DNA from 4 places in the Bacillus cereus group sp. BfR-BA-01316 genome. Region 1 is predicted to be linked to each of the others. Evidence: riboswitches for the same ligand, from Rfam matches in the RefSeq annotation. Region 1 holds a riboswitch; each other region holds the start of a gene.

Region 1 (7,584 bases):
CTTTCAAAGATTACAACATAAAAATTAAAATGTCCACTTATTTAGAGATCTAAATATGAAGTTTTAATGTATTATTTTTTCGAAATAATTTAACAAAATACGTGAATGTTACATTTCTTATGTTATATAATAAAAAACGTATATAACACAAGGATTATTCTGGATATTTATTTAATTTCCATTCAAATTAAACTATTCGAATATATCTTAACTTACGAATTTCGGAGGTAGTTTATCATGTTTTGGCTACAATTTCTTACGTTACTACTCTGCATTTTTATTGGTGCACGCTTAGGCGGAGTTGGTCTAGGAGTAATGGGTGGCGTTGGTATGGCAATACTTGTTTTCGTCTTCCACTTACAACCTACAGCTCCTCCTATTGATGTAATGCTTATGATTTTAGCAGTAATTACAGCTGCCGGTGCTTTGCAAGCTGCTGGAGGAATGGATTATCTCGTCCACCTTGCTGAGAAAGCATTACGAAAAAATCCAAAGCGCATTACATTTTTTGCTCCTATTGTTACTTATTTATTCACGCTATGCGCGGGAACTGGTCATGTCGCTTATTCTGTACTTCCCGTTATCGCCGAAGTATCTCGCGAATCAGGAATTAGACCTGAACGACCAATGTCAATTGCCGTTATCGCTTCCCAGCAAGCCATTACAGCTAGTCCAATATCGGCTGCAACAGTTGCACTTTTAGCAATGTTAGCCGACTATAAAATCACCTTGTTAGATATTTTAAAAGTTAGTATCCCTTCTACTTTCATCGCTTGTATGGTAGCTGCATTCGTTGCTAGTAAAATGGGAAAAGAATTAAATGAAGACCCTGAATACTTGAAGCGATTAAAAGAGGGAATGATTCCTAAACTTGAAGAGAAAAAAGAATTTATAGGTTCAAAAGGTGCGAAATTATCAGTTATTCTTTTCCTAGTCGCAACTTTCCTTGTTGTACTTCTCGGTTCATTTGAAACACTTCGTCCAGGATGGATGGTTGATGGGAAATTAGTTCGTCTGTCAATGCCAAACACAATTGAAATGGTCATGTTAACTATTGCTGCTCTTATTATTATTTTCTGTAAACCGAATGTGGAAAGTATTGTAACTGGTAACGTCTTTAAAGCGGGCGCAACAGCAGTTGTTGCTATTTTTGGTATCGCTTGGATGGGAGATACTTTCTTCAACGGAAACTTAAATATAATTCAAGGATCAATTCAACACTTAGTGACAAGTGCACCATGGCTATTTGCTATCGCACTATTCATTCTATCTATTTTACTGTATAGCCAAGCAGCAACAGTTCGTGCTTTAATGCCACTTGGACTATCACTTGGTATTCCGCCAGCATTACTTATTGCAATGTTCCCTGCAGTAAATGGATACTTCTTCATTCCAAACTACGGGACAATTGTTGCTGCAATTAATTTTGATCGCACTGGTACAACAGGAATTGGTAAATATGTTTTAAATCATAGCTTTATGATTCCTGGCCTGATCGCAACCTTTACTTCTATCGGAATTGGAATGCTCTTAATTTCAATTATGTTTTAAATAAAAGCACAAACCTACAATTTCAAAGGGTTTGTGCTTTTTTAATCAAACGTTTGTTTAAATAAAGTGAAACTTTAATCAGTGGGGTTTTTATTCATCCCCCACTGATTATTAGCCCGCACCAATCGGGCTTTTACGGGCGTAAGACCCCCACCTAACTTCTTTTCTCCGGCCGAATTTTGAGGTGGGAGTCTTACTGCTCACAAATAGCGGGATAAACGAAACAACTCATTTTGCGACTCTACAAACTCTTATTTACTTCCTCAGCTAATTTCTTCGTACTTTCATACGCAGATTCCGCTAAGCTAATCGCTGAAATAACTGAAACACCATCCGCACCAGCTTCTATAACAGAAGCTGTATTTTCAATTGTAATCCCACCAATCCCAACGATCGGTATTGTAATCTCTTGTTCCCTAAAATACTTTAGACCTTCCGTTCCTTGAACCGCTTTCGTATCTTTTTTCGTACTCGTCGGGAAAATTGGACCAACTCCTAAATAATCAGCTCCATTTTCAATCGCCCAGCGTGCTTCTTCAATTGTATGTGTAGATACTCCAATAATTTTATCTCCCATTTTTTTACGAACAGATGTAATTCCTTCATCATCTTGTCCAACATGCACGCCATCTGCATCTAACTCGAGGGCTAGTTCCACATCATCATTTACGATGAATGGTACACCGTACTCCTTGCAAAGCGCTTGTAGTTCTTTCGCAAAATCAATACGTTTCTCTCCCGTTAAAGCCCCTTCTCCCTTTTCACGAAGTTGAAAAATTGTTATACCACCTTCTAGTGCATCTCTCAATACTTGTAGTGGCTCCTTCGTACAATTGTTACTTCCCATAATAAAATATACTGATAATAACCTAGACATTTCATCCATTGTAATACGCGACATCTAGTTCCCCTCCTTACTGTATAACCTCAATCTTTCCATACTTCTCAATATCATCTGAAGTTGTATTCGCTAACTGATTTAAAAATTCAATTTGGAAGCTTCCTGGTCCATTCTCTACTGTTTTCGAAGCCGCCATTTCTGCTGCTACTCCATAGAATGTTAATGCGGCTACTGCTGCCTTTACATAATCCTTTTCTACCGCAACAAATGCTCCTATTACAGAAGTTAGTAAACAACCTGTTCCAGTAACTTTCGTTAAAATAGGATGGCCATTTCGAATACGAATAGTTCGCTCTCCATCTGTAACAACATCTTCTTCTCCGGTAATTACCGCAACTGTATTTAATTCATCCGCTGCCTGTTTTGCAATATTTACAACATTACCATTCCCAGTACCAGCGTCTACACCTTTAATTTCCCATTTTTCATTAATAACATTAGCAATTTCAGCTGCATTTCCACGAATTATCGCTAAATCGATTTCAGCTGGAATATATCTCGCAACTTCTGTTCGATAAGAAGTTGCTCCTGCTCCAACTGGATCAAACAATACTGGTACATCATTCTTATTTGCTGATTTACCAGCAAGTAACATCGCTTCTACCTCTTCAGGACGAAGTGTACCCATATTTAAAACAAGAGCTCCCGCAATGCTAGCCATTTCTGCTATTTCTTCTTTTGCATACGCCATTACAGGCGATGCTCCTAATGCTAACAAACCGTTTGCTGTAAAATTTGTTACAACAACATTTGTAATATTATGCACGAGTGGATTAGACTCTCTCACCAATTCCACGACTTTACTAATTTCTTGTACATTCATTCTTTTCATCTCCTAACTTTAATGATGGGAGATACACAAAAAGACACTTTGCGTACGCAAAGTGTCTGAACATGTGCTTTTACACTCTCCCTACGCTGGCATTATCCAACAGGTTCAAATGGTCAATGACGGATTAGCCATACTCTCAGTTTGTATCCACAAACTCCCATGTGTTTCTTATTCACTTACTTCAGAGTCTACTCTTATTCTAGTAAAATAACAAGTTCTTTACTTTACTATATAAAAAGAGTGATAGGAACTTATAAAATGTACCCTATAGAATAGACACTGAAAAAAAAGTCTATTCTATAGGGTATTTCTTGTATAATGAGAGAAAATTGTGATCAGAGAAGGTTCAAAATGACAAAAAAGCTATTTACAAAAAGAGACATTCAAATTCTATCAAATAACCCATACATAAAATCTGTAAGTCAGAAAGGTATCACTTATACAGATGAATTTAAGCGTATTTTTATTGAGGAAAATGAGAAAGGAAAACTGCCTCGAAATATTTTTGAAGAATGTGGTTTTGATATAGATATGATTGGAATGAAACGAATTATGTCATCAGGAAGTAGATGGCGTGCTGCTTACAGAAAAAATGGTGTATTTGGTTTGCGAGATACACGCACCGAAAACGCTGGAAGAACTCTTGAGAGAGAGCTTACGTTGGAAGAGAAGTATGCTCGTTTAGAAGCCGAACGGAACTTACTAAAGGCAGAAAATGAATTGTTAAAAAAGATCAAACTTATAGAAAGATAGAAGCAATTGATAAAACAATAAGCATAATAAACAAATATCTTTTTTTCATAATTTCTTCATGGTGCAGATTATGTTCTGTCGCCATCATTTGATTTCAAACAGATTATAATCCTATCATCTTATCCCCCTCATCTATTTATAGAATGATAGCAATCATAACTCTTATTGGTAGAAACCTTTTCTTGCCTACTTATGCTTTAAATGAAATTCATTTACAATGTCAATGAATACGCCTTAAAATCTGACATTTATACAAATCCTTTATTTATATAAGTAAAACTCTCACACGTATATTTCATCACAAATAACTCAAACCGTCAGCAAGACTGAATAGAACAAAGATGTATGCTATATTTAACGTATGGAAATTTGAAAGGATGTTTTTAAATATGGCAAAAAGTATTGTAATTGCTGAAAAACCTTCTGTTGCACGTGATATCGCACGTGTACTGAAATGTGATAAAAAAGGAAACGGCTATCTTGAAGGTAGTAAATATATTGTTACTTGGGCTTTAGGTCATCTCGTTACATTAGCTGATCCAGAAAGCTATGATGTGAAATATAAAAAGTGGGATTTAGAAGATTTACCAATGCTACCTGAGCGTTTAAAACTAACAGTTATTAAACAAACAGGGAAACAGTTTAACGCTGTAAAAAGTCAGCTTCTTAGAAAAGATGTAAATGAAATCATTATAGCTACTGACGCCGGTCGTGAGGGAGAGTTAGTCGCACGCTGGATTATCGATAAAGTTAAAATGCAGAAACCGATTAAACGTTTATGGATTTCATCGGTTACCGATAAAGCAATTAAAGATGGCTTCGCAAATTTAAAACCTGGAAAAGCATATGACAATCTATATGCTTCGGCTGTCGCACGTTCAGAGGCTGACTGGTATATCGGGCTTAATGCGACTCGAGCATTAACTACTCGCTTTAATGCCCAACTAAATTGTGGTCGTGTCCAAACACCTACTGTAGCCATGATTGCAAGCCGTGAAGATGAAATCAAACATTTCAAAGCTCAAACTTACTATGGTATCGAAGCTCAAACAGCTGAGAGGTTAAAGCTAACTTGGCAAGATACAAAAGGAAATAGCCGTAGCTTTAATAAAGAAAAAACTGATGCAATCGTGAACAAAATTAGTAAACAAAATGCTACTGTTGTAGACATTGATAAAAAACAAAAGAAATCGTTCGCTCCTGGTCTTTACGATTTAACTGAACTACAACGTGATGCGAATAAAATATTTGGTTACTCTGCGAAAGAAACATTAAACATTATGCAAAAATTATATGAACAGCATAAAGTTTTAACGTACCCTCGTACAGATTCACGCTATATTTCATCTGATATTGTCGGAACACTTCCAGAGCGTCTGAAGGCGTGCGGAGTTGGAGAATACCGTCCTTTAGCACATAAAGTATTGCAGAAACCTGTAAAATCTAATAAATCATTTGTTGATGATAGTAAAGTAAGCGATCATCACGCGCTTATTCCAACAGAGAGCTATGTAAACTTCTCAGCTTTCACAGATAAAGAACGTAAAATTTATGACTTAGTTGTAAAACGTTTCTTAGCTGTTTTATTCCCGGCCTTTGAATATGAACAACTAACATTGCGCACGAAAATTGGTGACGAAACGTTCATCGCACGAGGAAAAACGATTTTACATGCTGGTTGGAAAGAGGTTTATGAAAATCGATTTGAAGATGATGATGCAATCGATGATGTAAAAGAACAAATCTTACCTCGCATCGAAAAAGGCGATACATTAAACATAAAACTAATTGTCCAAACATCAGGTCAAACAAAAGCACCTGCACGCTTTAATGAAGCAACATTACTTTCAGCGATGGAAAACCCAACAAAATACATGGATACGCAAAACAAACAACTTGCTGACACGTTAAAGTCAACTGGTGGATTAGGTACTGTAGCTACACGAGCTGATATTATCGACAAGTTATTCAATTCGTTCTTACTTGAAAAACGTGGTAAAGATATTCATATTACTTCAAAAGGCCGTCAGTTACTTGATTTAGTGCCAGAAGAACTGAAATCTCCTACACTAACTGGTGAATGGGAGCAAAAGTTAGAAGCTATCGCTAAAGGAAAATTAAAGAAAGAAGTATTCATTTCAGAAATGAAGAACTATACGAAGGAAATTGTTACTGAAATTAAATCAAGCGATAAAAAATATAAGCACGACAACATTTCAACAAAGTCTTGTCCAGACTGTGGTAAACCAATGTTAGAAGTAAACGGTAAAAAAGGTAAAATGCTTGTATGCCAAGATCGCGAATGTGGTCACCGTAAAAATGTATCCCGCACTACAAACGCACGCTGTCCTCAGTGTAAAAAGAAACTAGAACTTCGTGGTGAAGGAGCAGGCCAAATTTTCGCATGTAAATGTGGCTATCGTGAGAAACTTTCTACATTCCAAGAGAGACGTAAAAAAGAATCTGGAAACAAAGCTGATAAACGTGACGTCCAAAAATATATGAAACAACAGAACAAAGAAGAAGAAGAACCATTAAACAATCCATTCGCAGAAGCATTAAAGAAATTAAAATTTGATTAAACAAAAAGGTTCCTACCACTATCGGTAGGAACCTTTTATTTTTAATGAATAATTTTACTTCCTTTTGCGTTCTCAACAAACTTTTCACTTGATTTGTTAATTGGTTTTTTCAGTAATAATGCAGCTACAACCATGATTACTACGAAAGCACTTAACACAAGTAAATCTCTAGTTACTATATCCCAAAGCATTCCACCTACTGTTTCACGAATTGCACTAATAGCATATGTGAATGGTAAGAACGGATACAATGCTTGGAAGAACGGTGGTGTCATTTGAATTGGGAACGTGCCGCCCGATCCTGCTACTTGCAGTACAAGTAAAATGATCGCCATCGATTTCCCAACGTTTCCGAAAATAGAAACGAGTGAGTACACGATACAAACAAATACTCCCCCAATAAATAAACTAAATAACACAAACCAGAATTTATCGACTACGTACGTACCGAGTAAGAACATATCCCCCATCGATACGATAAACGCCTGTGAAAGACCTATCGTTAAGAATGTTAATAAACGTCCAAAGTATATTTCATGGCTCTTATAATTAGCGCCCTCTTCATGTACTTCTACCGTTAATAATGAAACCATTAATAATGCGCCTACCCATAATGCAAGCACTGTATAGAATGGTGACATTGCTGAACCGTAGTTCGGCATCGCAAATAATTTATTCTCTTTTAAATTTACTGGATTCGCGAAGTAATCACTTTGCTTTTCAACATCATTTTTCAATAAGCGTATGATGTCTTTTATATCCTCTTCTGATTCAAAATCACGAATTTTATTTGCTAATTCTTTAATCTTTTTCTGAGTAGCTGGCATTTCAGCTTTAATATCTGCAATTTTCTTTTGGCCATCTACTAAGCCTTTTGATGAGTCTTCAAGTAATTTTTTCACATCTGGAAGCTTCTTATTTGCCTCGCCTAAAATTTGAGATGTATTTTTAGACATCTCTTTTGT
Region 2 (7,584 bases), on a different contig from region 1:
TGAAGGAAACACAATTATCGGCAGTGGCCGTGCATATGCAGACATGTTCGCCATTGTTGACGATGCAACTTACGGAAATGTAAAAGGTGAAGAAAAATCTGTAGGTGTACTAAAATTCGATAAAGATCCTAGTAAAGAATTCCCTGGTTACAACGGAGTAGAAGCTTCTCAACTTGTAAAAATTAAAAAGTAAAACAAAAGAGCTTTGCGAAATTCGCAAAGCTCTTTTCTATTTATGAGCAATTTGCTCCATATCCGGACTACAAGTTTGCGACTGACATGATTTATTTAAAGAACATGCTGCGCATTTTCCTTTTTTACTTCTCTTTACAAAATTAACTAACGTATATGCTGCATAACCAAAAATGATAGCTCCAATTATAATATTGACCATCATTGCAATACATCTCCTTCTAGAATCCGAGTAAGGATCCAACTTGGTATATAATGAGCGTTAATACATAAGCAACAACTAATGGATACACGACAGAGAAAATTGTCCATTTCACCGATCCAGTTTCACGTTTAATGACAGCTACTGTCGCTAAGCACGGAACATATAATAAAACAAAGAACATAAATGCGTACGCTGATAAAGCAGTATAATGTGCTCCCATTACATTTCCTAGCACATCTTCTTTAACCGCATAAATAATCGCCATTGTTGAAACGACAACTTCTTTTGCCAAAAATCCTGTTAAAAGGGATGCCCCAGCTTGCCAAGTTCCAAAGCCGAGCGGTGCGAATAGTGGAGCGATAAATCCACCAATCATCGCTAAGAAACTGTCTCCCATATCAACACCAAATCCTGATGGACCTGCATAGTTTAATAACCAAATAACAACCGAACCACCGAAGATGAATGTACCTGCTTTACGAACAAATCCTTTACCTTTCTCCCACGTGCTCAGCCATAACGTTTTCGCTTGCGGCACACGGTAAGGAGGTAATTCAATTACGAAAATAGATTTTTCCGCTTTTAAAATAGTAAGAGACATAATTTTTGTAACGAGTAATGCAAGAACAATCCCTGCAACATATAAAGAAAATACAACAGTCGCCTGACTATGAGGGAAGAACACTCCCGCAAATAATGCATATACAGGTAAACGTGCTGAACAAGACATAAACGGTGTTACAAGGATTGTAAGTAAACGTTCTTTTTCCTGTTCAATCGTTCTCGCTGCCATAATCCCTGGAACGTTACATCCAAATCCGATAATCATTGGGATAAATGCTTTTCCGTTTAAGCCGAAAAACTCCATAATTCTATCCATAACAACTGCGATTCGTGCCATATATCCCGAGTCTTCTAATAGCGAGATGAAAAAGAATAGTGCAAAGATTTGTGGAACGAATACTAATACTGCACCAACGCCCGCAATAATACCTTCTGTAACGAGTGCTTGAATAAAGTCAGAAGCCCCAACACTTGTGAGCCCAGCTGTAACCCAATCAGTAAGTTGTCCGCCCAAAAATCCATCAAGCATATCAGATAAAGGCGTACCAATCCACGTAAACGTAACCTGAAAAATAAAAAACATAACTGCTAAAAAGATTGGAAGTCCTAAAATTTTATGTGTAATTAACTTATCGATTTTTTCCGAAAAAGGAATTTTCCCTTCTTTCTCATGCTGCATGACATTTGTTTTTAACTTTTCAATATACGCTTCTCGAGTTTTGTAAATGTGCTCCTCCAACGTACAATCAAGTTTTCCGTCTAAACGAGATCGAATGGCTATAAGTTCCTTATAAATTGGTAATGCTTTCATTTCTTTTTCTACTACTTCGTTATTGCTTAGAAATTGAAGAGCTAACCATCTCGGATGCTCATAATTCGCTGTCTCTAAAAGAGCGATTACCTCTCCGATTCCTTCATCCATTTGTACACCATATGAAATAATGAATGGCTTTTTCTCTTTTTGTTTCTCTTCATGAAGAGTAGTAAGTAATTCTTCACAGCCTTTTCCGGTCCTTGCGATGACAGGAACGACTGTTACACCTAATATTTCTGATAACCTTTTTACATTAATCACAATTCCTCTTTGCTTTGCCACATCAACCATATTTAAACCAATTGAAACTGGCTTACCAAATTCAAGTAATTGCAATGTTAAATGCATATTTCGCTCAAATTGTGAAGAATCCACTATATTTAACATATGATGAAATTCGTCTGTTAGTAGAAAATTCGTAACGACACCTTCATCACGTGAAACTGGATTCAAATCATAGACGCCTGGTAAATCAATTAATGTTCCTTGCTTATCTTTTAATTTACCAACCTTTTTTTCTACTGTTACACCGCTCCAGTTTCCTACATACTCATAAGAACCAGTAAGTGCATTAAATAATGATGTTTTCCCTGTATTCGGATTCCCTAGCAAAGCTACCTTATTCACGCTAATTCCACCTTTATCATTTTCGCGTCACAATGACGAATACTAATTAACTGTCCGCGACACTCCAATGTACAAGGACCTTTAAACATCGCTTTCTGTTTCAGACTAAGTTCGCTTCCTTCCGCGAGACCGAAAGCAGCCAGTCTTCTCTTTAGTAAATTATCTAACGACTGAATACTTTTTACTAACACTTTCTCACCAATTTTAATATCTACTAAGCTCATAACCTTCCCCCTCAGAAGAGAATGATAATTATTTTCAAACAAATTATATCATACTCTATTTCAATTGGACTATATCTTTTTGCTTCATATTTATTAACATTTCAATACAATTATATTTCACTTATTGTCATACAAGGTTCATTTGCCATTCTCATCCATTTCGCTTACAATAAACAATAGCAAATAAAGAATCTCGTTATCACAGGGGGAGCCTTACCGCTGAGAGGGAACAATTCGTTCCGACCCTTCGAACCTGTTAGTTAATACTAGCGCAGGGATTGTGCAAACGTTCGAAATACATACCTCTTTTTTTATTTACGTATTTCGTATCCTCCTATGATAATGTTCTTTTTTGCGTCACTTGGATTTAGGGGGAGACAACATGCGTAACACCAATTTACAAGCGATGATCGAATCTGCTATTCTTGCAGCCTTCGCCTTGATTATCGATATTTTACCATTATCACTTAAACTTCCAACAGGCGGTTCCATCTCATTTGCTATGATACCTATTTTTATTATCGCATACCGCTGGGGTTTCAAAATGGCTTTCTTAGGCGGCTTAATTTGGGGATTATTGCAAATTGTCGTTGGAGATGCCATTATCGTCACACCAATTCAAGTAATAATTGAATACTTCGTTGCTTTCGCATTCATTGGATTTGCTGGACTATTTTATAAGCCCATTCAGCAAACATTAATGAATAATCAAAGAAAGAAAACCATTGCTTATATTATCTTTGCTACATTTATTGGTAGCCTTGCACGTTATTTCTGGCACTTTATTGCAGGTATTATCTTTTGGGGCCAATATGCACCAAAAGGGCAATCAGCCGTCTTATATTCATTAATTGTAAACGGTAGTACGATGCTCGCTTCTTTCACATTATGTACTGTATTACTAATTCTTTTATTTACAACTTCACCACGCTTATTCAAAAGCATTGGTGCTTATCAAATGAATTCACAAAAAAAAGGCGCTTAATTAGCGCTCTTTTTTTTTATCAAAGCTCTCAATGAGTAATATCAATAATAAATACGATAAATGCACAAAAGAAAATAAATACCATCACACCTAGTAAATTGCTATTCACGGCTAATCTACTCCTTACATAACCTCATTTTCTATCCAAATTATACTGTTTGAAAATAAAGATTAGGTAAAGATAATATGAAATTAAATTAAAAAAGCGTAACATGTATTGTCTACGCTTTTTTCGGTAAGTAGAAGTAAAATAACACACCATCTTCTGTATTCTTGACCCCATATTCAGCATTGTGCAGCTCTAAAATGTTTTTTGAAATCGCAAGGCCAAGCCCGGTTCCACCTTGTGAACGTTTCCGTGCCGCATCTACTCGATAAAAACGATCCCAAATTTTATCTAATTGTTCTTCTTCAATGTGGGCACCCTTATTTTCAATACACACTTTTATATGATTCTTCTCATCTATTGCGGAAATAATGATATCTTTTTTATCTGGTGTATAACGTATTGCATTCGTAATAAAATTCACAATTACTTGTTCAATTCTATTTTGATTTCCAATCACTTCTGCTGGACATATATGTTTGTGCACACTCAGTTCTTTTTTCTCTATCTCCGATGAAAGCTGTTCACATATTTCTTCAATCACTCCATCGATATAGAACGAATCCATCTTCATGTTATATGTGCCAGACTCAAATTTAGCTAATTCAAGCATATCCAAAATTAGTATATCCATCTTGTCTACTTCTTTTTCCATCGCCTGAAAATAGTAGTCTTTCTTATGTTCAGCTACCCCATCTTTTAAAATGGAAATACAGCTTTTCATAATACTCAGCGGCGTTTTTAGTTCATGCGATACACCTGCAATAAATTCTTTCCTTGTGTTTTCTAACTTTCTTTCTTTTTCAATATCTTGTTCTAACTGTCCAATATGTGAATGTAGCTTATTAGATAGTGTATTAATATTTTTTGATAAATCACCAATCTCATCTTTTGAAGTAATCGGAATTTTTTCTGTAAAATCTAAATGCGCTATTTTCTTTGTTGTATCATTTATTTTTAGTAACGGTTTTGCGATTTGTTTTGAGTAATAGAACGAAGCTAGAAAAATGAGAACGACTACAAACGCAACAATATAGATGTAATAATCTTGCACCATTTGTACAGCCTCATCTACAGGCTGCAAAGAAGCCATCGCATATATATATGCTATCGATCCGTCTTTTTCTTTTATTGGTTTAATTAATAATTTATATTTTATATCATTTTTTTCATAATCCACTATTTGTGTTGAATACTGTATGTGATTGCTCTCTTTTAATAATAAATCGGTTTGAAATTCCTTTATGCTATCTAAGAATAAACTATTTTTATAAATTGGATTCACAGGACCTTTTACATCGGGTAACTGTACTTTCGTAACACGCCCGTCTATCTTAGCACCCTGTTCCTGATTAGCTCGTTCTTGAGCAGCCTGTTCTTGAGTAACTTGCTTCTTTTCCTTAACAAGTGGTTCTTGGTCCGCTTTCTTTTTTTCCTTCTCTTCTCGAATCTCACTGATTTTTTTTTCTAACGGTTTATTAGATCCACTTAAATTCCCCTTGCCTAACGCGAAAGAAAATGGAATAAAACTATCTTCTTTTTTCACTCCAGAAAAATTAATTTCTTGGTCTAAAAACTGATTTGACGGTTTATTATCAATCTCTTCTATATTGATGAGATTGTATAAGGGAATCATGATTATTTGTTGTCCAAAGCTCTTCTGTTGCTTACGGTCTATCGTTACCTCAAAATAAAAATCATCCGCATGTTTTAAATTCCCATTCTGATCTAATGTCGTAATCCATGTATTATTTTCGCTTAAAAAATCTTGCTCCAGTTTCTGAATTTCTTCTGCACTTTCGGCATGATTTAAATAATTCTTTACAAAGGAATCTAAATTCACTTTAATATCTTCCACTTTTCGATTTGCATAATATTGTTTAAAAAATATCGTTTGTCCAATAAATATCGTCGCTAAAATCAACATGCATAAGGCTGTTGTAAGGGTAAATAATTTAAGTACAATCCCTTTTCTCATATGTTCCCCTCGAATTTATAACCAGTTCGCACTACAGTTGTAATGTGCTTTGCTTTCTCTCCTAATTTATTTCGCAAATTACGAATATGGCTATTAACCGTTCGATCATCACCAGCAAACTCATATCCCCAAATTCTTGAAATTAATTGTTCTCTTGTTAGTACAATTCCTTGGTTTTTCATGAAATACACTAATATTTCAAACTCTGTATGTGTTAAACTAATGTCTGCCTCATCAACAGTAACAGTACGTGACGGAAAATGGACATGAATGCCATGAATTGATAACGTGTCATCTTCATTCTCTAAAGGTTTCTTTTTTGCTTTTCTACTTTCTAACAACCTTTTCGCTCTCGCTAATAAAATAGGCGGACTATATGGTTTCGCAACATAATCATCTGCCCCAAGCTCAAACCCAAGTAACGTATCATCTTCATCTACACGTGCCGTCAGCATAATAATTGGAACTTGGGACGTCTTACGAATCCTTCGGCAAACAGACCAACCATCAAGTTCTGGCAACATAATATCAAGAATAACTAAATCAACCTCTTCTTCTTCAAATAAAACTAAAGCCTCTTTCCCGTCCCTCGCTTCAAGTACTTTATATTGTTCACTCAAAAAGTAATCCTTTAATATTTCACGTAAAATATCTTCATCTTCAACAATTAAAATGTTTTTTGACATACTCTATGCCTCCCCCTCTCATTTTAATTAGATAGCATTTTATAATTTTATTTTGAATTGCTCGTAATTAACTTTGCCTCGATAATATATCGATCCGGTGCATCCCCTATATAATCAAATGGATAGCAAGTCGTCAATGTTAATGTCGGTTCTTCTTTTTTCACAATAACAGTGCGATCATCCGCATGTGTAATCCATGTCTTTTGAATTTCGTATGTGTAAGTTTTATTATCATACTCCAAAATAAGGTTATCCTTTTCTTTTAGCTCCCCTAAATCTGTAAATACAGTATCTCGATGCCCACTCAGTACAGTATGTCCTCCTCCAGATGGCGTTGTCGTTAAATCACTAACGAACATACCAACTCCTTTTTTCAAAGTTGCATCATTCGCTCCCCAATATATAGAAAACTTCTTCTTTATTTTCGGTATATTTAACATTGCTACCTTTTCTCCTTCTTTATGTTGTATTTGAGAAGAAGGTATTTGCGCGTTTACTGGTACTTCGCTAGAATGCTGCTTGGATGTTTGCTGCTCAAAATTTTTAATCTCTTCCGTCGTCAAATCTTGTGCAGAACTTTTTCCTTTATACCATTCAAAAGAATAATAAGCTCCCATTAATAGACCTACTATCATTAACGTAAACCCAATACGATTTAGAATCGTCACTGTTAATCCCTCCATGCAAAAAATGGTAGGGACATCCTACCATTTTTAATATATGAAATTATCCCATTCTTTATAGGCTAATAAAGATTTTATTTTTATGCCTTCACTTTATTACGACGATTCAATCCAAATAATGTGCCTATTGCTACAAGACATGCACTTAATGCCATCATTGCTACATTATTTGATGCTGTATTTGGTAATTTCTCTCCCTTTACAGCTGGTTTTGCTATTTCCTTTTTCGCTACATCATTCTTTTGCCCGGCCTGAATTGCTGCTTCTTTTTTTGCAAGAGCTTCCTTTTCTTGCACTTGTGGCGCTACTTCTTTTTTAGCTGTATCATTCTTTTGCCCGGCTTTTATTGCTTCCTCTTTTTTAGCCATATCACTTTTTTCTTGTACTTGTGCTGCTTCCTTTTTCTCTACTTCATTCTTTTGCCCGGCCTTAATTGCTTCGTCTTTTTTCGCTGCATCTTGCTGCACTTGCGCCGCTTCTTCTTTTGTTAACGTTCCAGTAGAAGCGCTCGCTACTGAAG
Region 3 (7,584 bases), on a different contig from region 1:
GCGGTGCTTTAATCGCCACTGCATCTAGTGCACCAATTGGTGTAAGTAATATTGTAAACTTAATTGCCTTAAATATCGTCCATATGACTCTTTATATGCATACTGCTATGATGTTTGTACCTGCAACACTAGGATTATTGTTTATGTCATGGCTCATGTACGCAGTTTTAAAGAAAAAACTCCCAGAAAGATTACCTGTTTCTTCATATGATATTGAAGAGATTTTCTTCACGAAAAACTTCCATCCGTTAAAAGGAAAAAGTTCTGTTGATACAAAACAAAAACGTACAAAATTCATGTTAAAAGTATTAGGCTTCGTCTTCCTTATGCGCTGTCTTCTATTCGTTGCATCCTTCTTATCGATTCCAATCGAAATTGTTGCTGTACTCGGTTCACTCGTTCTTCTTATCTGGAGATGGTACTACTTACGAACAAACCCAGTCGATATTTTGAAAAAGACACCGTGGCACATTTTAGTTTTTGCTTTCTCTATGTATGTAATTATTTACGGGCTTCATAACGCAGGATTAACAGCGGCACTTGTAAGTTGGCTCGAGCCAGTTGTAAGTCAGCATCTACTCTATGCCAGCTTTGCAATGGGCGGACTCGTTTCCCTCCTCTCTAACGTCTTCAATAACCACCCTGCACTTATGATTGGTACAATCACATTAACAGAAATGTGACTAGATCCAGTCACATTAAAAACTATCTATCTCGCAAATATCATTGGTAGTGACATCGGTTCACTATTATTACCAATTGGTACGCTAGCTTCCCTCATTTGGATGTATATACTAAGACAAAACAAAATTAAAGTGAAATGGAAAGATTATTTAAGCGTATCTCTCATCGTAATCCCACTCACAACAGTCGTCACATTATTCCTCTTATACTACTGGGTACAATTATTCTTCGCCTTATAAAGTGAAACTTTAATCAGTGGGGGGGGTGTTCATCCCCTACTGATTATTAGCCCGTACCAATCAGGCGTTTACGGGCAGCAGGGCTCCCACCTAACTTCTTTGCTCCAGCCGAATTTTGAGGTGGGAGTTTTACTGCCCACAAATAGCGGGATAGACAACAGAAGCCCCCTTTGCTACCGTCTTAGCAAAGGGGGCTTCTTCTATATTTAAGTTAGGTACAGTGTGATCAATCAAGTAAAGAGGTGTAACGTGTTATTGATATAAGTGACTACCAGTTTCTTTGAATTCTACCGCTTTCTCTTTCATTCCTTTTTCAATTGCTTCTGTCGTTTCTAAATCATTTTCTTTCGCATATTCACGAATATCATGCGAAATTCTCATACTACAAAACTTCGGCCCACACATTGAACAGAAATGCGCTGTTTTCGCCCCTTCTGCTGGCAACGTTTCATCATGATACTCCATCGCACGTTCAGGATCTAAAGATAAATTAAATTGATCGCGCCAACGGAATTCAAATCGTGCTTTTGAAAGTGCATCATCACGCTGATGAGCCGTTTTATGCCCTTTCGCAAGATCGGCTGCATGCGCAGCGATTTTGTACGTAATAACCCCCGCGCGAACATCATCTTTATTTGGTAAACCTAAATGTTCTTTCGGTGTTACATAACAAAGCATCGCCGTTCCAAACCAGCCGATCATCGCAGCACCAATCGCTGATGTAATGTGGTCATACCCTGGTGCAATATCTGTCGTTAACGGCCCAAGTGTATAGAACGGCGCGCCCTGACAAATATCAAGTTCTTTCTCCATATTTTTTTTAATTAAATGCATCGGTACATGCCCAGGTCCTTCAATCATAACTTGCACATCATGTTTCCAAGCGATTTTTGTTAATTCACCAAGTGTTTCAAGCTCAGAAAACTGCGCTTCGTCATTTGCATCTGCGATAGAACCTGGACGTAATCCATCTCCAAGAGAGAACGAAACATCGTACTGCTTCATAATTTCACAAATCTCTTCAAAGTGAGTATATAGGAAGTTTTCTTTATGATGGAATAAACACCACTGCGCCATAATCGAACCACCGCGCGAAACAATACCTGTCATACGCTTTGCAGTAATTGGAATGTAACGAAGTAATACACCAGCGTGAATCGTGAAATAATCAACGCCTTGCTCCGCCTGCTCAATTAACGTATCGCGATACACTTCCCACGTTAAATCCTCTGCAATTCCGTTTACTTTTTCAAGCGCTTGATAAATTGGCACAGTTCCAACTGGTACCGGAGCATTACGAATAATCCACTCACGTGTTGTATGAATATTTTTGCCTGTAGATAAATCCATAATCGTATCTGCACCCCAGCGAGTCGCCCACGTCATCTTCTCTACTTCTTCTGCAATAGAAGACGATACAGCAGAGTTTCCGATATTTGCATTTACCTTTACGTGAAAATTACGTCCAATTATCATCGGTTCCGCTTCAGGATGGTTAATGTTCGCCGGCAAAATCGCACGACCTTCTGCAATCTCCTTACGAACAAATTCAGGCTCTACCCCTTCACGAATCGCAACATATTCCATCTCAGACGTGATAATACCATTACGCGCATAATGCATTTGCGAAACATTTGCACCTTGCTTCGCTCTAAGCGGCTTACGATCCATTTGCGGGAAAACAGGTGTATGTTTCGAAGCCACTTTCACACCGTCATCCTCTGGTTTTACTTCGCGCCCTTCGTATCCTTCTACATCACCACGCCCCAACGTCCAAGAGTGGCGCGGCGTTGGAATCCCCTTTTCCAGCTCCACTTTATACTCAGGATCTGTATAAGGTCCACTCGTATCATACACACGGATTGGCGGATTTTGAACACCATTCGTATCGCTTAGTTCAATCTCGCGCATCGGCACTTTCATACCTTCACGTGGCCCATCCACATACACTTTCTTACTTCCTGGTAAACTCGATTTCAATTCAATTTGCTCAGCAGAAACAGACTGTTTCATAACCTTTATTGCCCCCTGTTCGTGACAAGGACGAGATATGGCCAGCGTATGCCAAAATAAAAAGAGCCAGGTCCATAAAAAAAATAAGGACCTGGCTCATAAAGACATAATTATGTAAAGCCGTTAACTTCCCTACGCTGGTACGAGCCAGATCAGGTCCAAAGGGTTAAGAAGTTCACACGCTTCTCTCTCAGCCTACGCATACATACGTTAGGCACCCCTAGTTTATCACTGATTTAATTTTCAATACTTTCCAAGTATACACGTTAATCTGAAAAATGCAAAGGTTATTTCTTTTGTTGTTTACGGAATCATCCAAGTTAAATAATAAGCCTGCACATATGTCATAATCCCAACAATAGTAACGAAGAATAAACTATGCTTTAATGTAAAGCGGAACAAATCTGACTCTTTCCCAGCAAGTCCAACTGCCGCACAAGCAATCGCAATCGATTGCGGAGAAATCATTTTACCTGTTACACCGCCAGTTGTATTTGCTGCAACGAGAAGCACTTCAGATACACCGACTTGCTGAGCTGTAATTGCTTGTAAATTCGAGAACAGTGCGTTCGCTGACGTATCTGATCCTGTTAAGAATACCCCAATCCAGCCTAAGAATGGCGAGAAGAACGGGAATAGTCCGCCAGTTCCTGCAAGTGCTAACGCTAATGTAGAAGATAAACCAGAATAGTTTGCGATAAATGCAAATCCTAATACGAATCCAATAGATAGAATTGGCATTTTTAGTTCGTTTAACGTTTCTTTAAATGTTGCTACTGCATCTTTTGCACTCATTTTCAAAATAAAGATAGAAATGATACAAGCAATTAAAATTGCTGTTCCAGTCGCTGATAAAATATCTAATTTCAAGATTGCTTCATAAGGTGTTGGTTTATTTACAATTGGCTCTGCTTTCATTACTAAATTGTGCAAGCCTGGAACTTCAAATTTAAATACGAGACTTTCTAAAGCACCACCTGGAGCGAATAATTCTTTAAAGAAACTTTGGCTCCAAATGACTACCATCACAGTTAAAATAATGAACGGAGACCATGCTTTTACTACTTTTCCTACCGTTAGTTTCGGCATAGTTGTCGTCGTTGCTGCTACTTCACTATTCGCTTCTTTAGACTGATAAATTTCTTTCGGCTGCCAAACTTTTAAGAATAGCGATAAACTTACTAAACTTACAAGTGCTGACGTAATATCAGGAAGTTCCGGCCCTAAAAACGTCGCTGTAATAAACTGTGTAATTGCAAATGAACTACCCGCTACAAATAAAGCAGGCCACGTTTGTATTACTCCTTTAAAACCATCCATTAAAAATACGATAAAGAACGGAACAAATAAAGATAAGAACGGTAATTGATGCCCAGCCATCTGTCCAATTTTATGTGGATCAATGCCTGTTACTTGTCCAGCAACTGTAATCGGAATCCCCATCGCTCCAAACGCTACTGGTGCAGTATTTGCGATTAAACAAAGACCTGCTGCATATAAGGGATTTAGCCCAAGACCTGCAAGAAGCGCTGCCGTAATCGCTACCGGTGCACCAAATCCTGCTGCCCCTTCCAAAAATGCTCCAAATGAAAATCCGATTAAAATAACGAGTAAACGATGGTCATTCGTAATTGATAATACAGATGCACGAATGACATCAAATTGACCTGTTTTCACAGAAATTTTATATAAAAATACTGACATAATGATAATCCACGCAATTGGCCATAATCCGTATAAGAAACCGTATCCGGTCGCTGCCATTGCCATTGTGAATGGCATTTTATACGCAAATAACGCCACCAAAATCGTTAATACAACTGTAATAAATCCCGCCACATACCCCTTCATGCGGAAAACTGCTAAAGCTAAGAAAAAAAAGATGATTGGAATAAGTGCGACTGCTGCCGAAATCCAAATGTTACCGAACGGATCGTAAACTTGTGTCCATGTGTTCATTGTTCTCTCCCCCTAAAGAATCCCCTTTTAAATAGATATAACCTTATCAATAGACTATCGGGTCATCATACCTTTAAGTCTAAAAAAATATAAAACATTTAAGAAAACGTTTTCACTAATTTTATCACAACAATTTCCATTTAAAAATATTTTTTTGAAAATTTTATCATTTAAACAGAAAATCTTACAAAAACGTCACGTTCTTGTAATGTTAATCGATAGGAAGATTGCCAAATTTATCGCATACTAAAAGTATAACAACGGACATTACTTATGAGGTGATATATATGAACGGAAACAAAATATTAGCAGCTTTATCATACTTTAGTGTATTATTTGCGCCTATCTTATTCCCTATTATCGTGTGGATTGTAGGCGATTCTGAAACGAAACCACATGCAAAACGTGCTCTATGGACACATATCATTCCAAGCATCGCTTCATTTATTGGATTAGTTATTTTAGGAATTATGGGCATCGGATCTGATCAACCAGACGTAACACTTGGAATTGGAGCAATTATCGTCTTATGTATTTGCGGAATCATTAGCTTATACTACTTCATTTGGAATATCGTGAAAGGTATTAAGGTACTGAAAGCTTAGTTTTAAACAAACGTTTGATTAAAAAGGACACTTGCAAATTGCAAGTGTCCTTTTCCCGATTCGTGAGGGCTAATAATCGGCGGGGGATGAACAGCCCACTAATTAAAGTTTCACTTTATCTTCTGCGTTTCTTCTTTTTTCTCATCATTTTCTTTCGGCGTGTATTCGCTTTATCCGCTATAATGTGGAGCGTACTCGCCACAACAATCCCCATTACAAACGTTACAATTTCAACCTCGTGTTCCTTCGCAATTTCTATTAAATTTCCGTCGAATGCTATTATATTTAATAGGAATAAAAACGGAGAAAACACGATTAACATGTATGCAATACGAATAATATCACCAATTATAATCGTATGTGTGAAGAAGGAACGATGGGGCATTACGCTCCTATATGGATACCAAAAAATGCGCAGGAATCCCCATTTATTATACGCATTACTGTACGTATCTAAATCCGGTGTTAAAAATGAAGTACCTACTAAAAAGCCAATTGCAAAAGTTAATAAAAAATCAAAATTTGTTAATCCATACGAAAAGAGCATAAACAAAACAACCGGAAGGGATATTAAGTTTATTTTCGTATGCGTTCTTCCTGATGGCATAATGCACTTCCTCGCTTACGTTCGCCCTGTCACCATATGACAGTTCTCACCTATTGATCTAATTTCTGATCGATAAATGATGTGTCTATATCCGAATCAAACCATTCTGCCAACTTCACTCGTGCCTTATCTTTCACATCTTCATTTACGTATAACGATACTTGTAATAGTGCGGCCGTTAACGCACCTAAATCATCCGTATAACCAATTCCCGCAATGAAATCTGGGATTGCATCAATCGGTGCAATAAAATAAGCAAGTGCTCCAATTACAATAATTTTCACTCGTTTTGGAACATCAGGCCTTTGCAAAACGTAAAACAACAATAAGCTCACATAAATTACAGACTGCCCAGCTTGCTTTGCAACATGTTTTATTTTCTTCCAAAACGCCTCAACTGAAAATTTTTGTTTCATTTAAAAGCCTCCCTATTTTCAAAAGAAATAAGCTACTTTATGTTATCAGTAAAAGTTCATCAAAATTACACAAAATTTATCAATAAATTTCATTGTAACAAACAAACCCAAAAAGAACAAGCGTTCGTTTTTTTTCTCATATTTCCCTTCATATAATAGTTTTCTAGAAAGCCAATTTAAGCTTTGCATTTCATATTTCTCAACCTTAAAATTTTCGATTTCACCTAACATTCTTTTCTATATTTATTATATTTTCTAGTTGACGAGCATATAAACGAATGTTAAAGTTTTCTCTGGTAGTGACAAGTCACATACAAAAAATGTAAAATGTTATAGTGTTTCTCAGAAATGAATTTTGTTGTATAATACAGAAATGACGTTATGCTTATGAGCAGCACAAGAAACCAAAAAGGGTATGCATAGTTAAAGTCGTATATGGGTGAATATAGAAACTCTAATTATGGCCAAGAAAACTATGTATTTTTTATTTTAACATTTTTCGCTCCAAAATCGAACAAGCCTGATAGAGAAAGGGTGGAAATGAATGAAAGAAACCATGAAATCACAATTTCAAAATGTGCGTTTCACTTTATTCGTAGCTTTGGCCGTATGGCTAAAAACCTACATCATTACACGCACAAGCTTCGATTTAAAACTTGAATCTTTTATGCAAGAATTCATTTTATTCATTAGTCCATTAGCAGCATCATTACTGTTTGTGGGTCTTGCATTATTTGCAAAAGGGAAAAAACGTAACTATATAGCACTAGGAATTAACTTTATCTTAACGTTCATCCTTGTTGGTAACGTAATGTTCTACGGATTCTACAATGACTTCGTTACTTTACCAGTACTAGGACAAACATCTAATTTCGGAAGTTTAGGTTCTAGTGTGAAAGAATTATTTAACTTCAAAATCATCCTTGCATTTGCGGATATTATCGTATTCTTCGTTCTATTGAAGAAGAAAAAGAAAGATTTTGCACCGACAGAACGTGTAGCACGTCCGATGCGTTCCCTATACTTCGTGTCAACAGTTGCTATTTTCTGCGTAAACCTAG
Region 4 (7,584 bases), on a different contig from region 1:
GCTGTATTCGGTAATAACGTATATTTTTTTACATCTAGTTTCTCTAATAAATTAGGCTGCTTTGCATCAAATATATCCATACGACGTACTGCAAATGTTAAAATTTCAGCTTCAGAAACATCAATTGCCTTTTGCTGCACATCAAAATCAGAGAATTTCCCTGTTCCTAATAAAAGTCTAGAATGAAATGAAAATGGTCCAATGTTTAACATAATCAACCGCCTCCTACGAAAGTTACAATCTCAATTTGGTCTCCATCAAAAACAGATGTATCGTTATGATCATCTTTTTGTAAAATATCTTTATTACGTTCTACTACAACAATTCTGTTATCTAACTCTAAATGTGTAAGTAACCCAGCTACTGTTTTTACACTCTCTGGTACTTCAACTTGGTTACCATTAATTTTTAAATTCAAACTTCCATCCCCTTTCTAAACCGTTTTAGAAAGCAATGAATCTAGCAAGTGATTCTCCTGCTTTCCTTCTATTAAATCAGCCATATACTGACCTGAAACAGGACTTAATAAAATGCCGTTTCGATAATGGCCCGTACAAGCATATAAACCTTTTATTTCTTCATGCTCTCCCATATAAGGAGCTTCATGATTTGATTGTGGCCTTAATCCTGCCCATGTGCTTTCCCATTCTGCTTCTTTTAAAGCAGGTAATATTGTATAAGCACGCTCTAATATGGAAGTAATACTTTCTGGTTGTACAGTTTTATTGAACGTATGAGGCTTCATCGTTGCTCCAATTACGTAACGCCCACCGCGCTTTGGGGCGATATAAAATCTTTCTTGGAAAATAGGAGCTTTCAATAACGGCTTCCTACTTCTTACTGCAACAACCTCTCCCTTAACAGGATATGTACCCCAATCACTATGGAAGTAATGTAGTAATTTCGTACTCCATGACCCTCCAGCAATAACGATTTTTTCGCATGTGATGATGCCTTCGCTCGTAACAATCCCAGTCACTGTATCATTTTCAATTCGAATATCAAATACTTCTGTTTGTTCATATATGTCAGCTCCAGAAAATGCTGCTGAGTGTGCGAATGCTTTCGTAAGCTCTGGCGCAATAACGTGACCGTCTTTTGGGTAATATACAGCCCCTATAATTGACTCGGAAAGAAACGGTTCTTTTTCCCGCAAACGATCCCCCGTTAGAAAATAGGAATCTTCACCTGTTTTCTGTTGCCAATCCATAATATGAAGAATTCTTTCTTTCTCCTCTTCAGTTTGGGCAATGCGATAAATACCTTTTTCTTCATACCCAATATCGATGCCTGTCTTTTCACGTAAAACTGCTGCAAGTTGTGGAAATATAGCACGGCTTTCTCTAGCAAGCTCAAACAACGGATCATATTCATCCCATTCTGCCTGAACACCGAGCAAACCAGCAGCTGCTTTCGAAGCTTCAGATGCGATTCTTTGTTTCTCTATAATCGCTACTTTATGCCCTCTTTCTGCTAGAAAGTGTGCAACTGAACTACCAATTACACCTCCGCCAATAATCGCTACATCATACTTCTTACACATGTTTTTCCGCCCACTTTCTTATTGATTCCTTATAAGATTTCGCTCTGCTATACGGATTACTACTGCTTATAATCCCGGACATAACAGCAATGCCACTTACACCATTTGCAAGAACATCACCTGTATTTTCAGGAGTGATTCCACCAATTGCAGTTATTGGTATGGATAAACATCTTGCCATATGAGCAATTTCTTCTAATCCTCTTGCTGGCACATCCTTTTTACAAGCCGTTGGAAATACATGACCGTAAACGAGTGAATCCGCTCCATTTTTAAATGCCACTATCGCTTCATCTAAAGAATGTACTGAATAGCCAACATGCAAATAAGAAAACTTTTCTTTCACCGACCTTACATCTGCGCTTCGATATCCTAGCTGCACACGCGGAATATTTAATAGAATAGCAATATCAATTCGATCATTTATCACTATCTTCGATGCCGGAAAGCCTTTCCCCAAAAGACTTTCCACACCTTCATACAATTCCTTCGTACTTTTCTCACGCTCACGAATATGCAAATAATCAATCTCACTCTCAATTTGCATCGCTACATTCACTAACTCTTCGAATGGCATGTGACCATTTGAGATTACATGGAGCTCATTTTTCATATTCATTCGCCTACTTTAAAATGTTTTCGAATAATTCATCGGCTGGAACGATTTCTTTCGTCATTCCTTTTTCTTTCAGCCATTTATTTTGTTTCTCCCATGACTCTTTTGAATCTGATAAGAATGGCTCATCTTTCGTTTCCATCTTCTCTAATAAAATTTTCATACTTTCTTTTTCAACTTCTGGTACTAGTGGGAAGTTTTCTTTTTCTTGATGATTTAATAAAATATTTAATGCTTCATCCGGATTTTTCTTCATGAAATCATATCCTTTTTTCGCACCACGTAAAAAGGCCTGTAATGCTTCTTTATCCTTTTTCAAAGTTTTATCACCTGTTACAAACACAAGCTCATGATAATTCGGCACACCGTAATCAGCTGGATTAAAGTACGCTGGTTCATGGCCCTCATGACGCATGACAGGTACTTCATGGTTAATGTATGCTCCTGTTACAGCATCCACTTTTTTCGTAATTAACGCTGGTACTAAATCGAATCCAACATCGACTACTTTTACTGTATCTGGATTACCACCATCTTCTTTTACCATCGTTTTTAAATATGCTTCACTTAAAGGTGTTCCAGAATATCCAACTGTTTTTCCTTCTAAGTCTTTAGGTGACTTAATACCTGCTGATTTCAGCGATACAACATGATTTAACGGCGAACGTACGACAGCTCCAATTGATTTCACTGGAATTTGTTCATTTGCTTTTGCCATGACAACATCTGGTTGATAATACAAACCAACTGTCACTTTCCCTGCTGCTGCTAGCGTTAATGGATCAGTCGGATTAGAAGGGAATTTAATATTCACCTTGACTCCTTCTTCTTTAAAGTATCCTTTTTCAATTGCCGTATAAATAAAGCTATGTACCGCATTGGGGTACCAATCAAGCATTACTGTTATTTCTTTTTCTGATTTATTCTTATCCGATGCCGAGTTACTCGAACATCCTGCAATCATTGCAACTAATAATGTAAACACAAAGATGCGTTTTAATAATTTCATGAATGTTTCCTCCAACTAATAAATTTCTTTTCTAATATCGAAACAAGTATGACGAAGAAAATAGCTAATAATGATAACAATACAATTGGTGCAAATACACCAGCTCCGTCTAACTGCGTCATCATTCTTTTACTGAAATATCCAAGCCCAGCTTGTGCACCGAGCCATTCTCCAATTGCTGCCCCGATAACACTAAGCGGAACTGCAATTTTTAACGCTGAGAAAAAGTAAGGAAGAGCAGATGGCAATTTTAGCTTTAGAAAAATATCTTTTTTCGTTGCACCATACGTAACTAAGAGCTCCTCCCATTCTTTATTCGTACTACGCAGTCCATCATACGTATTTACCGCAATTGGGAAAAATGTAATTAAAACTGTGACAACAACCTTGCTCCAAATGGTATATCCAAACCATAAAACAAATAGCGGCGCAAGTGCTGTAATCGGGATTGTTTGTGAAGCTACTAATAATGGATAAAATGCTCTTTCCATCCACGTACTCGCATTCATTAACATTGCTAGCCCTACGCCCAGTACGATAGAAATAACAACGCCTATTAAAACGACGTACAACGTTGCAGGTAAATGAACCGTAAATAATATATCTTTCAGCGCCCATATCTTCATTACAATTGCAGAAGGTGATGGCAAAATGTACATCTCATCTACAATTCTTGCTCCTACTTCCCATAGAGCAAGTAAAATTCCACTTACTGTTAGGGCAGGTAATAGCTCCTTCAAACGATTCATCATACAAGTACCTGCCTTTGTAACATACTAAGGAGCTCTTCTTTAAGCGCTAACACTTCAGGCTTATATAAATCTTTTCTTGTTCGGTTACGATCAAGCGGCACAATTCGCTCAGTTAAAGTTGCTATCGGTTGATTTTCTACAACCAAAATTCGATTAGAAAGAAACAATGCTTCCTCAACATCATGAGTGATAAATAAAATTGTTTTTTCCCACTCTTTCCATTGTTCAAACAACCATTCTTGCAAAGATGCCTTCGTTAAAGCGTCCAATGCACTAAACGGTTCATCTAACAATAATATCTCCCCGCCTGTTAATAAAGTTCGGATAAAAGATACGCGTTGTCTCATACCACCAGATAAATCTTTCGGATATTTTTTCTCGTACCCTTGTAAACCAAATTTATGTAACAGTTCTTTCGCTTTTACTTGTGCTTCTTTCTTCTGCACACCTTGGCACTCTAGCGGTAAAGCCGCATTCTCAATAATCGTCCTCCACGGCAAGAGCATATCTTTTTGGGGCATATACCCTACAGAATGACTCTTTGTTTCTGTCAGCTCTATCTGTCCAGTACTTGCCTCTTCTAAGCCTGTAATAAGGCGAAATAAAGTACTTTTCCCGCATCCACTCGGTCCGATAATACTTACAAACTCTTTATCTTGTATAGAAGCATTTAATTCATCGATGATTGGTTTCTCATCATAATGAAAGGAAACATTATGAAACCGTAGTATGCTCTTGCTCCTCAAAACCCCACATCTCCTTACGATAAGCCATATCCCAGAATAAATATTCAAATCGGCTGGAATATAAGAAAATCTCCTCTAATCGGTCTAGTTCTTTCTCTGACTTTCCAACTGCCATTTCATTTAATAAATCTATTAACCAAATACAAAGGTTACCGTATTCTTCAGAACTATATCCTTGAATCCACTCTCCAAAGAACTCATGATCTCTTGCTCCCGGAATATCATTTAAACGCTTTCCAATCTCCCAATAGCTCCACATACATGGAAGTAAAGCTGATATTAATTCTGCAAGCGTGCCATTTTGAGATACAGACATCATGTAATTTGTATAGGCTAAATTTTTAGCAGATGGTTTCGCAGATTCCATCTCTTGTGCAGAAATGCCAAGTCTTTTTGCATACTGTTTATGAATCGTCATTTCACCATTTAAAATCCCATCAATTTGCTCTGCAAACTTTGCCATAACTTGTGGATTCGTTGCCTTTACAACCCCAATTGCATATAGCTTTGCATAATCTAACAAATATAAATAATCTTGAATAATATAGTACTGGAATTTGTCTTTTTCCAACGTACCATCTCCCATACCTACTACAAACGGATGATTATGACTTTTCTCCCAAACAGGCTGCACCGTATCAAATAATCTTTCACAAAATTTCATTAATAATTCCCCTTCCTATATATCTATTTATCTCAATAAAAAAACCACTTCTGTATATAAGAAGTGGTTACAGCAAATAAAATTATAATTTATTCGTTGTTCCACTTCCCTTCGCTAGTATTATCTAGATCAGGTGTTGTAAGGGTTAAGGATTATTCCTCTCTCAGCACGAAAAGCACCCCTAGTGGTGTTAATATGAAATTTTCAAATAAAAAAGCCCCGTTTCTATACGCAAAGAAACGGGGACTCATTGTTAATGTCCGAATTGCTTCCCTACGCTAGCATAATCTAGATCAGGTAATAAAAAGGATCAAAGGCTTACGGCCCTACTCTCAGCTGGCAACACCAGCCCTCCTAGCAAACTATAAAATTATCACTGTCAGTATAACACCGCCATAAGACATCATCAACTGTTTTAATTTTCTTAATTGCGAATTAAATCTTAACGTGTTAAACAAATATAAATGCACCCCCACAAATGATATATACAATATTTATATACGAATCTCTCTTCTAACATTATTTTTATTGATTTCATATTACATTTATGTGAATACGACCAATATATTATATCTTTATACTATAATAAAATTACAACTATACAACTAGAGGAGGTCTTTATTACATGAATATGAAAGCTACAGCTTTAACAGCAACTACTATCGCAATTGCTTCTTTACTTCCTTCTATGGGAGAATCCGATATACAAACAGCGGCTGCTAAGCAACCATCTACAGTAAAAACTGGATATGTAAAAATTGACAACGTTGCACTACATCAAAATAACCATGCAGACAGTGCAATAATTGATAACATTCGATTTAATAGCCCTGTTACTATTCTTGAGACAACTCAAGATTGGTATAAAGTATCTGTTAACAACAAAACAGGCTATATGAAAAAAGATGCAATTCTATTCAAAAAAAATGTTCAACCAAAGTATCAATATATCGTAAATGCAAACGCATTAAACGTTCGTTCTGAACCTAATACAGAGTCTTCTATTCTAGATATATTACCAAATGGTCAATTCATTACCATTCAAGGTGAACAAGGGGATTGGTACAAAATATTACATAACGGTCAAATTGGATACGCACAAAAAACATTTGTATCTAATGGATCCACACCTCTAGTAAAAGGTGTAACTGTACAAGGTTCTCCTTCTTATACTGTTGCAACACCAAAATTAAATGTACGTAGCAATGCTAGTACAAGTAGCACTCTACTTGGCTCATTACAAAATGGTACACAAGTACAAGTAGTAGAAACGGTAGGTACTTGGTATAAAATTCGTTTTGGCACAGGATACGGATATGTAGCAAAACACTATGTAGTGCAAAATCAAGCACAAGCTAAAACAGCTCAACCTGCATCAATTCCAGCAGTTTTCAAATTCCCTACTCAAGGGAAAATCAGCTCCACTTTTGATATGCGCTGGGAGCAAATGCATTATGGTATAGATATAGCAGCACAAGGAAATGTCTCTATTCAAGCTGCTGCTGCAGGTAAAGTTGTGAAATCTTATTATTCGGCTAGCTACGGCAATGTCGTGTTCATCGCCCATCAAATAAATGGGAAATTATATACAACAGTTTATGCTCATATGAAGGATCGCACTGTACAAGCTGGTGATCAAGTACAAACTGGACAATTAGTAGGTCATATGGGAAACACAGGTCATTCATACGGGCAACATCTCCATTTCGAATTACATAATGGAGAATGGAATTTTGAAAAAACAAATGCAGTAAACCCACTGCCATATTTAGTTAGGTAAATTATATGCCGCGCAATATACCTCTATTTATTGAATACCTGGCCTTTTTAGGTTTAATCTGTTGTTTAATCATTTATAATACGAACATTGTATTTTTATCTATTATTATTGCTTTTGTTGCTTTAGAAATCATTATGGAAGCATTACAAATGCGGCTAAAACAAAGAATTGCCCATATTTATAATGCAATTTTTCTTTTGAGTGCTCTTATAACAAATATAATTAGTAATGGTTTTTATTTATCTACCGTACTTCCTGTATTCCTTATAGGTGTTTTATTATTCATAGCTAGATACATTCATGTTCCTAATAACCAAAAACATGAACAAGAAGCTTAGAAAGAGGAGACACTGTGTACCAATCTTTCAAAGATAATCCAATGAAATATATATTGAATTTATATGAAAAAATGAATACTTTTTTTGGTATACAAGGAAGTTATACTGCACAATTTCTCCTTTATGGAATGTTATT

What was found. A riboswitch is a leader RNA that binds a small molecule or an ion and turns the genes downstream of it on or off. The one in region 1 is predicted to bind thiamine pyrophosphate.
Positions count from the first base shown of each region.
Region 2: it holds a riboswitch for thiamine pyrophosphate, as region 1 does, so the genes downstream of both, thiT (energy-coupled thiamine transporter ThiT) here and thiM (hydroxyethylthiazole kinase) in region 1, are expected to answer to the same signal.
Region 3: it holds a riboswitch for thiamine pyrophosphate, as region 1 does, so the genes downstream of both, thiC (phosphomethylpyrimidine synthase ThiC) here and thiM (hydroxyethylthiazole kinase) in region 1, are expected to answer to the same signal.
Region 4: it holds a riboswitch for thiamine pyrophosphate, as region 1 does, so the genes downstream of both, tenA (thiaminase II) here and thiM (hydroxyethylthiazole kinase) in region 1, are expected to answer to the same signal.

Region 1 is NZ_JAKUGX010000010.1:113,694-121,277, reverse strand. Features, by position in the region: gene MR071_RS10860 (anaerobic C4-dicarboxylate transporter family protein) at 238-1,551, shown strand; gene thiE (thiamine phosphate synthase) at 1,793-2,452, opposite strand; gene thiM (hydroxyethylthiazole kinase) at 2,466-3,275, opposite strand; TPP riboswitch at 3,346-3,455, opposite strand; partial or broken gene MR071_RS10845 (HTH domain-containing protein) at 3,603-4,031, shown strand; gene topB (DNA topoisomerase III) at 4,427-6,619, shown strand; gene MR071_RS10835 (YhgE/Pip domain-containing protein) at 6,661-7,584, opposite strand, start outside.
Region 2 is NZ_JAKUGX010000009.1:71,893-79,476, forward strand. Features, by position in the region: partial or broken gene MR071_RS09895 (lipoprotein BA_5634 family protein) at 1-193, shown strand, start outside; gene MR071_RS09900 (FeoB-associated Cys-rich membrane protein) at 230-397, opposite strand; gene feoB (ferrous iron transport protein B) at 414-2,402, opposite strand; gene MR071_RS09910 (FeoA family protein) at 2,399-2,626, opposite strand; TPP riboswitch at 2,821-2,922, shown strand; gene thiT (energy-coupled thiamine transporter ThiT) at 2,988-3,611, shown strand; gene MR071_RS09920 (sensor histidine kinase) at 3,833-5,695, opposite strand; gene MR071_RS09925 (response regulator transcription factor) at 5,692-6,381, opposite strand; gene MR071_RS09930 (class D sortase) at 6,429-7,049, opposite strand; gene MR071_RS09935 (LPXTG cell wall anchor domain-containing protein) at 7,145-7,584, opposite strand, start outside.
Region 3 is NZ_JAKUGX010000001.1:21,314-28,897, reverse strand. Features, by position in the region: partial or broken gene MR071_RS00115 (arsenic transporter) at 1-923, shown strand, start outside; gene thiC (phosphomethylpyrimidine synthase ThiC) at 1,176-2,936, opposite strand; TPP riboswitch at 3,049-3,168, opposite strand; gene lldP (L-lactate permease) at 3,240-4,895, opposite strand; gene MR071_RS00100 (magnetosome magnetite crystal formation protein family) at 5,183-5,500, shown strand; gene MR071_RS00095 (metal-binding protein) at 5,616-6,107, opposite strand; gene MR071_RS00090 (YkvA family protein) at 6,158-6,523, opposite strand; gene MR071_RS00085 (LTA synthase family protein) at 7,068-7,584, shown strand, end outside.
Region 4 is NZ_JAKUGX010000035.1:3,292-10,875, reverse strand. Features, by position in the region: gene thiG (thiazole synthase) at 1-212, opposite strand, end outside; gene thiS (sulfur carrier protein ThiS) at 215-418, opposite strand; gene thiO (glycine oxidase ThiO) at 434-1,543, opposite strand; gene tenI (thiazole tautomerase TenI) at 1,536-2,156, opposite strand; gene MR071_RS21215 (ABC transporter substrate-binding protein) at 2,167-3,168, opposite strand; gene MR071_RS21210 (ABC transporter permease) at 3,165-3,917, opposite strand; gene MR071_RS21205 (ABC transporter ATP-binding protein) at 3,917-4,666, opposite strand; gene tenA (thiaminase II) at 4,635-5,330, opposite strand; TPP riboswitch at 5,420-5,523, opposite strand; TPP riboswitch at 5,584-5,696, opposite strand; gene MR071_RS21195 (SH3 domain-containing protein) at 5,956-7,110, shown strand; gene MR071_RS21190 (hypothetical protein) at 7,116-7,448, shown strand.